DNA from 2 places in the Peribacillus sp. N1 genome. Region 2 is predicted to be linked to the other one. Evidence: riboswitches for the same ligand, from Rfam matches in the RefSeq annotation. Region 2 holds a riboswitch; the other holds the start of a gene.
What was found. Region 2 has a riboswitch for cobalamin ahead of ACYP5M_RS02345 ((2Fe-2S) ferredoxin domain-containing protein). Riboswitches for the same ligand answer to the same signal wherever they lie in the genome.
Positions count from the first base shown of each region.

Region 1: another riboswitch for cobalamin. It lies ahead of metE (5-methyltetrahydropteroyltriglutamate--homocysteine S-methyltransferase); the one in region 2 lies ahead of ACYP5M_RS02345 ((2Fe-2S) ferredoxin domain-containing protein).

Region 1 covers NZ_BAAHZO010000007.1:163,788-167,420, reverse strand. Annotated here, with positions in the region: gene bcp (thioredoxin-dependent thiol peroxidase) at 1-449, opposite strand, end outside; gene ACYP5M_RS23425 (potassium channel family protein) at 512-931, opposite strand; cobalamin riboswitch at 1,176-1,368, shown strand; gene metE (5-methyltetrahydropteroyltriglutamate--homocysteine S-methyltransferase) at 1,515-3,633, shown strand, end outside.
Region 2 covers NZ_BAAHZO010000001.1:505,439-509,071, forward strand. Annotated here, with positions in the region: gene ACYP5M_RS02330 (energy-coupling factor ABC transporter substrate-binding protein) at 1-6, opposite strand, end outside; gene ACYP5M_RS02335 (energy-coupling factor ABC transporter permease) at 8-751, opposite strand; gene ACYP5M_RS02340 (hypothetical protein) at 786-944, opposite strand; cobalamin riboswitch at 928-1,123, opposite strand; cobalamin riboswitch at 1,325-1,514, shown strand; gene ACYP5M_RS02345 ((2Fe-2S) ferredoxin domain-containing protein) at 1,667-2,035, shown strand; gene cobJ (precorrin-3B C(17)-methyltransferase) at 2,050-3,633, shown strand, end outside.

The sequences.
Region 1 (3,633 bases), on a different contig from region 2:
GTTTGAAGAGCTTCTTCGACATGGCCTTTGACCTTTACTTTACGCCATTCTTTGACTACCATACCAGCCTTATCAATCAGGAAAGTTGAACGTTCAATGCCCATATACTCCTTGCCGAAGTTCTTTTTCAATTGCCACACATCAAATGATTCAGCCGCTTCATGATTTTCATCAGCCAGCAGCAGAAAAGGCAATCCATGTTTTTCGATGAATTTTTCATGACGTGCAGCTGGGTCTGGGCTGATTCCAATGATGACCGCGTTCAATTCCTCAAATTGCTCATTATGGTCCCGGAAATCACAGGCCTCCGTCGTGCAACCTGGCGTCATGTCTTTTGGATAAAAATATAAAACAATATATTTCCCCTTAAAATCCGATAGGGACACCATTTCACCATTGTTTGCAGGGAGCTTGAAATCAGGTGCTTTTTCTCCAATTTTAACAGTCATATTGAACCCTCCATTTCTTTCATTATGGTAAGAGTACCCAATAATCGAAAGAAACACAACTTTCATTTATCCTTCCTATCTTTGTGCTCCAAATCGATCACCGTCCGGATCACGAACGCTGCCGGCAGTGTATAACCGATGAAAGCCTGAATCGTAGCTATCATCCTGCCCATTCCAATCGGGGCTATATCTCCATACCCTACAGAAAACATCGTCATCGCACTAAAATAAAAAGAAGTCTTCAACTGTTCATAGAAAGTGCCATCCAATCGATTGCCCATATCAAGAATCACCGAATGATTCTGAAGTTCGTATAATAAATAAATCAGTGCAAATCCAACTAATATCGTCGCATATAAATTGCCAAGCCACAGCATATCCTCCAGAGAAAACTTCTTTCCTCCCGACTCGACAAGAAATAACGTACGAATGCTCATCACCATGCAAAAAATGATTCCTGCAATCAAGATGTAGAAAGTCATCCCCCACGCCCCATTTCAAAACGCCACTTCCTCTATACATACTCCCTGTCCAAACAATATATTCTTTTTTAGGAACAGACCTCATCCTTATCACCCACACACCTTATAACCGGATACTTTTCCTGAATCGTTTTTCCATGTTGACCCTTTTGGTCGGATATGTTAAGATTGTCTAAATTTTTATAATAGTTTTTATTTTATAAATTTTTAACCTGCAAACAGTTATCAAGGCAGGTTTTGTCAAATTTCATATGTGGAAATAGGTTCCTAGTTTTTAATTAGGATTAAAAGGGAAGTCCGGTGTAATTCCGGGACGGTCCCGCCACTGTAATGGGAGTGTTAGCGCCATCCAATATGCCACTGATCAACGGATCGGGAAGGCCCGCCGCTAATGTTAATCCCTAAGTCAGGAGACCTGCCTATTTCGACAACACTGTTTTAACCTACGGGAGATAGGGAGGTGTTAGGGACCTTATAATTGTAAGGGGCATTTTGCATGCCTCTTTATTTTAAGCATTTCTAACCATCTCTTTTGACGGTTAGGAATGCTTTTTTTATTGCTCAATTAAATGAATATAGGAGGATGGGAATATTGAAAAGCAGTAGTTTGGGTTACCCTCGAATCGGGGAAGATCGTGAATGGAAACGTACATTGGAAGCTTACTGGTCCGGTAAAATCGATGAAGCAGAATTTACGGCACAACTAAAAGCCATCCGTTTAGGCAACTTACAAAAACAGAAGAAACGAGGCATTGATATCATTCCTGTCAACGACTTCACTTTCTATGATCAAATGCTCGATATGTCCGTAATGTTCGGTCTTGTTCCTGAACGTTATTCAGCCTATGAAAGCGGAAGCGTTCCCCTTTCCGTTTATTATTCAATGGCTCGCGGAAACAATGATGAAGTCGCTTCCGAAATGACGAAATGGTTCAATACGAACTATCACTATATTGTCCCTGAATTAAAGGTGCCACAGCTAACGTTAACGGAAAATAAACCACTTGCAGCATATCGGGAAGCCAAGGAAAAGCTAGGAATTGAAACAAAGCCCGTGTTGATCGGTCCTTATACTTTCATCTCCCTTTCCAAAGGCTTCAAAAAACAAGATATCCCTGGCATCATCCTGAGCCTGCTTCCCCTATACACGCAAATCCTCCGGGAGTTGGAGCAAGAAGGCGTGAAGTGGGTTCAAATGGACGAACCTTCACTTGTTTCATCGATTTCCAAAGAAGATATGCAAACTGTTACTTACCTCTATGAAAAACTGAATGAAGCAGCACCAAACCTGAACATCATGCTACAAACATACTTTGATGCCGTGGAACATTACCAGGAAGTCATCGAATTACAAGTCCAAGGAATCGGTCTTGATTTTGTACATGACAAAGGGAGGAATCTAAGCAACCTGGAAGCATTCGGCTTTCCGAAGGACAAAGTGCTTGCTGCAGGTTTGATTGACGGAAAAAACATTTGGCTTTCTGATTTATCGAAAAAAATCCAATTGATCGAGACTCTTAAGACAATGGTAGCCGAAGACCGAATCTGGCTTCAGCCCTCTTGTTCCCTGCTTCATGTCCCGGTGACCGTTCGTAATGAAACCGCCCTATCAAACGAAGTGAAAGAGGCCCTTGCTTTCGCTGATGAGAAACTTGAGGAAATCACACTCTTGGTCAAAGGGAATAATCAAGGCTTTGAAGCAATCGCCGAGAAAGTCGATGCAAATAAATTCACGCTTCAAACGTTAGCAAGTTCAAATGCCCGGAATCACGGAACTGTACAATCCAATGTCGAAAAGGTTAAAACCAGAACCGCCGGCCGTCAGCTTCCATTTAAAGAGCGTTACCAAAAACAACAGGCATTTTTCAAATTGCCTTTTCTTCCTTCGACTACGATCGGCAGCTTTCCGCAGACATTTGATGTTAAACAAGCACGCGGGAAATTCAAAAGAGGAGAATGGACCGCTTCGCAATATGAAACATTCGTTAACGAAGAAATCGGCAGGTGGATCGAAATCCAAGAAGAAATCGGTTTGGATGTCCTTGTTCATGGGGAATTCGAACGAACGGATATGGTTGAATACTTCGGCCATAAGTTAGGTGGATTCGTCTTTTTAGAAAAGGGGTGGGTACAATCCTATGGATCCCGCTGTGTGAAACCGCCAGTCATCTACGGCGACATCCATTTCATCGAACCGATGACAGTCAGGGAAAGTGTATACGCACAATCACTGACGAAGAAGACGGTAAAGGGAATGCTTACAGGTCCTGTTACGATTTTGAACTGGTCATTTGTCCGTGATGATATTTCCAGGGAGAATGTATGCTATCAGCTGGCACTCGCTTTGGAAAAAGAAGTCATTGCATTGGAATCCGCTGGAATCAAAATGATTCAGGTCGATGAGCCTGCACTTAGAGAAGGTCTGCCATTGAAAAAAAGCGATCGCGACGAATATTTGAACTGGGCTGTGAATTCGTTCTTGATATCGACATCAAGCGTGGAGGATACAACCCAAATTCATACGCATATGTGCTATTGCGACTTCAACAGTTTCATGGATGTCATCTCCTCCCTCGACGCCGATGTAATTTCCATCGAAACATCCCGCAGTCATGGGGAGCTTGCTTCCGCATTCGAGGAAAAAACATATGAAAAAGGTATTGGTCTAGGTGTGTATGACATTCACAGCCCGCGTGTGCCGG
Region 2 (3,633 bases):
TTTCATATTAACGGGCCTCCTTAGAAAAAACTCGCAGCAATTTCAATTCACCTAGATTGTATTTTTTCAAGAAATTCATTACGACGACTGTCAATAACCCCTCACTGATTGCCAAGGGAATTTGGGTCAGGGCAAAAATACCTGCAAATTTACTGAAAGAGGCCATGAATCCTCCTACCTCGGAAGGAAAAGCAAGAGCAAGTTGAACGGAAGTGACCACATAGGTTCCTAAATCTCCAAAAGCAGCTGCCAAGAAAACGGCAAGTGAAAAAGACCACCCCAATTTAGTTGCGCCCTTGAAGACAAAGTAAGCAATGAACGGTCCGCAAACGGCCATGGAAAATGCATTGGCCCCTAATGTCGTCAATCCTCCGTGAGCCAGTAAAACAGCTTGAAATAACAGAACGATGGAGCCAACGACACTCATGGCCAATGGTCCGAATAATATGGAACCCAAACCAACTCCGGTAGGGTGTGAAGAACTTCCCGTAACGGAAGGAATCTTTAGGGCCGATAAAATAAATACAAATGCGCCCGATAGGCCAAGTATCATTTTTGTTTCTGGATTTTCCCTAACTTTGGACCTAATGGACCGGTAACCCAAGATTAAAAATGGAAACGTCACGGCCCACCAGAATATAGCCCATTCAATGGGTAAAAAGCCCTCCATGATATGCATGGCCATTGCCCGGTTCGGGATAAAAAGCAACAAGATGACAAAATAAATAATTTTCCAATTGGTTCTTTTCATTCTTTCTCCTTTCAATACTTTTAAATTTTTCTGATCAATCTTGAGAAGAAAAGCGGCGCCCAACATAAAAAGCACTTCTCTCAAAGGAAAGAAGTGCGTAATGAACAGGAATTTTGCAGCATGAAGCAATCATGGGCCATTCTGCCTGATCCGCACGCCCATCCTCGTAGGCTGAAACAGTTTCACGTTTCATGGCAGGTCTCCTGGCTTTGGTTCATCATCCCATTACATCCTTCCCATCTCATTTGACAGTGGATTAAAGTTAAAGTAATAGGACTTCCCTTTACAGTGGCGGGACCGCTCCGGATTTTCACCGGCTTCCCTTTTAAGTTGAATTCCGAGAAATTCAACACCATAAAACTTATGTAATTATTTTGAAAATTCTCGTATAGTGTACCATAAAGAAATAATTTCAGCTACACTATCTTTTTTTTCGGGACGGATTTTGTTGCAAGGAAAGGATTTTAACTGGTTTTACACTATTAAACTTTTCTAAACAGTCGGAATAAACTATTGAATTTTGATAAAGTTGTTATATGATAGATTAAGTTAGTTAGAAATGTATAATAAAACCAAATATTTCATTTTAAAAGTGCCCTTGTGTGAATAAGCAAGGGATAATAGGGAAATCGGTGAAAATCCGATGCAGCCCCCGCTACTGTAAACGCTGATGAAATTGTCGATAGCCACTGGCATGATGCCGGGAAGGGACAAAGTAAAATGAAGCGTAAGCCAGGAAACCTGCTTTTAAAATTGCATGATACTTTTCGGAGGGAAAGGTAGAAGGACTATGACGATTTTGGAAGGATTTGGCATGTTTGCCTTTGGCTTCTCATTCATATAGTTTTTTTAAAACCTTGACTCTAATGTTAAGGTTTTTTATTTTGCCTTTTCCCTGAACTCAGGAGGAAGAAGATGACTACTTGGAACTTGATGGGTACAAATACGCATCTGTTGATTTGTAATGGGAGCAGCTGCATGAAAAAGGGCGGGGAAGAAGTAACCCAAGCGATTCGCGATGAAATTACTTCAAAGGGACTTGATTTGAAAATCCATACAACCAGGACACGCTGTAACGGAAGATGTAAGGATGCCTGCGTTGTGATTGCCTATCCCCAAGGAAACTGGTATCGAGTGGAAACGCCTGAATTCGGTCGGCAGATCGTCAGTAATATCGATGATGGTGAATTTGTTCCACAGATGATCTATCAATTCAATGATGGGGAAATGACCCCTAATCCAGATTTTCCTGCTCATACGGGTATTTCAAAGAACAAAGCGTAAAAGGAGATGTCTTAATGAGTACAAACGGTAAATTATTCGTCGTGGGTTTTGGGCCCGGGAATTTTGAACACATTACCAAACGTGCCGTCGAAGCCCTTCAAGAAAGTGACTACATCATTGGTTATAAAACTTATGTTGAACTCATTCAGGGACTGCTTACAGATCAAACGATCATTAGTACGGGGATGACTGAAGAAGTATCACGTGCACAGGAAGCAGTGAAACAAGCGGAGCTGGGAAAGAAAGTGGCGGTGATTTCCAGTGGGGATGCCGGAGTTTACGGGATGGCAGGGTTGGTTTATGAAGTATTGATTGAGAAAGGCTGGAAAGAAGAAACTGGAGTGGGCATTGAAGTCATTCCTGGCATTTCTGCAATCAACTCATGTGCGTCTTTACTCGGGGCACCAGTCATGCACGATTCGTGTACGATCAGCCTCAGTGATCATTTAACTCCTTGGGAACTGATCGCTAAAAGGGTTGAAGCAGCTGCAATGGCAGACTTTGTCATTGCACTTTATAATCCGCGCAGCGGCAGGCGGACCCGGCAAATTGTTGAAACACAGAAAATTCTCCTTCGCTACCGCTCGCCGGATACACCTGTCGGGTTGGTGAAAAGTGCTTATCGCGATAGGCAGGATATTGTCATAACCAATTTGCAGGATATGTTGAATCACGATATTGGAATGTTGACCACCGTCATTATCGGTAATTCATCCACCTTTTTATATGATGACAAAATCATCACACCAAGAGGCTATCAGAGAAAATATACTTTGAATTCGGAAAAGCAAACATTGAAGCCGCATCAGCGACTGCAAAAAGAAGCGGAACCGTGGGCATTAGATCAAGAGACCTTAACCGAGTCCGCTGGAGGAGTTGGATTACTTACAAAAGCACCAGAAAAGAAGCCAGCTTCCTTTGAAATGGCAATGGAGGCCCTGTCAAGAGTCAAGGGTCAAACCGTTAAGCAATCCATTCAGCCGATTGTTCAGCAAAAAATGGAGTCGGTATTCGAACTTGCCGTTAGTCCAGGTGTGGCGAATAAACAATTCACTCCCAAACAAATGATGACACTTGCGGAAGTTGTTGGGGAAAAGGGAACGATGGAATACACGCCAAATCATAAAATCGTCTTAAAGATTCCGACAACGGATCCGGAAGTCATAACGGGGAAATTGCAATCAGCAAACTTTCTTTTGTCGCCGATTGGAGATGTACTGACATTAAAAGCCTGTGATTTCTGTGATGGTGAAAAAGCGGAATCCATTCCTTATGCGGACGAAATACACCGGGTGCTTGGCGGAATGAAAATGCCCAAGGAACTGAACATCGGTTTTAATGGGTGTGGGATGGCTTGTTATAGTGCTGTGATGGATGATATCGGGATTGTCTTCCGAAAAGGGAAGTTCGACTTATTTCTTGGAGCTAAACCGGTTGGAAGAACAGCCCATCCGGGTCAGCCGGTGGCGGAAGGCATTGAACCGGAACAGCTTGTTGAACTGATTACGGACATTGTCGGGGAGTATAAGCAAAATGCCCATCCAAATGAGCGGCTTTTTAAATACTTCAAACGTTCGAAAAAGATACAGAATTTTTCT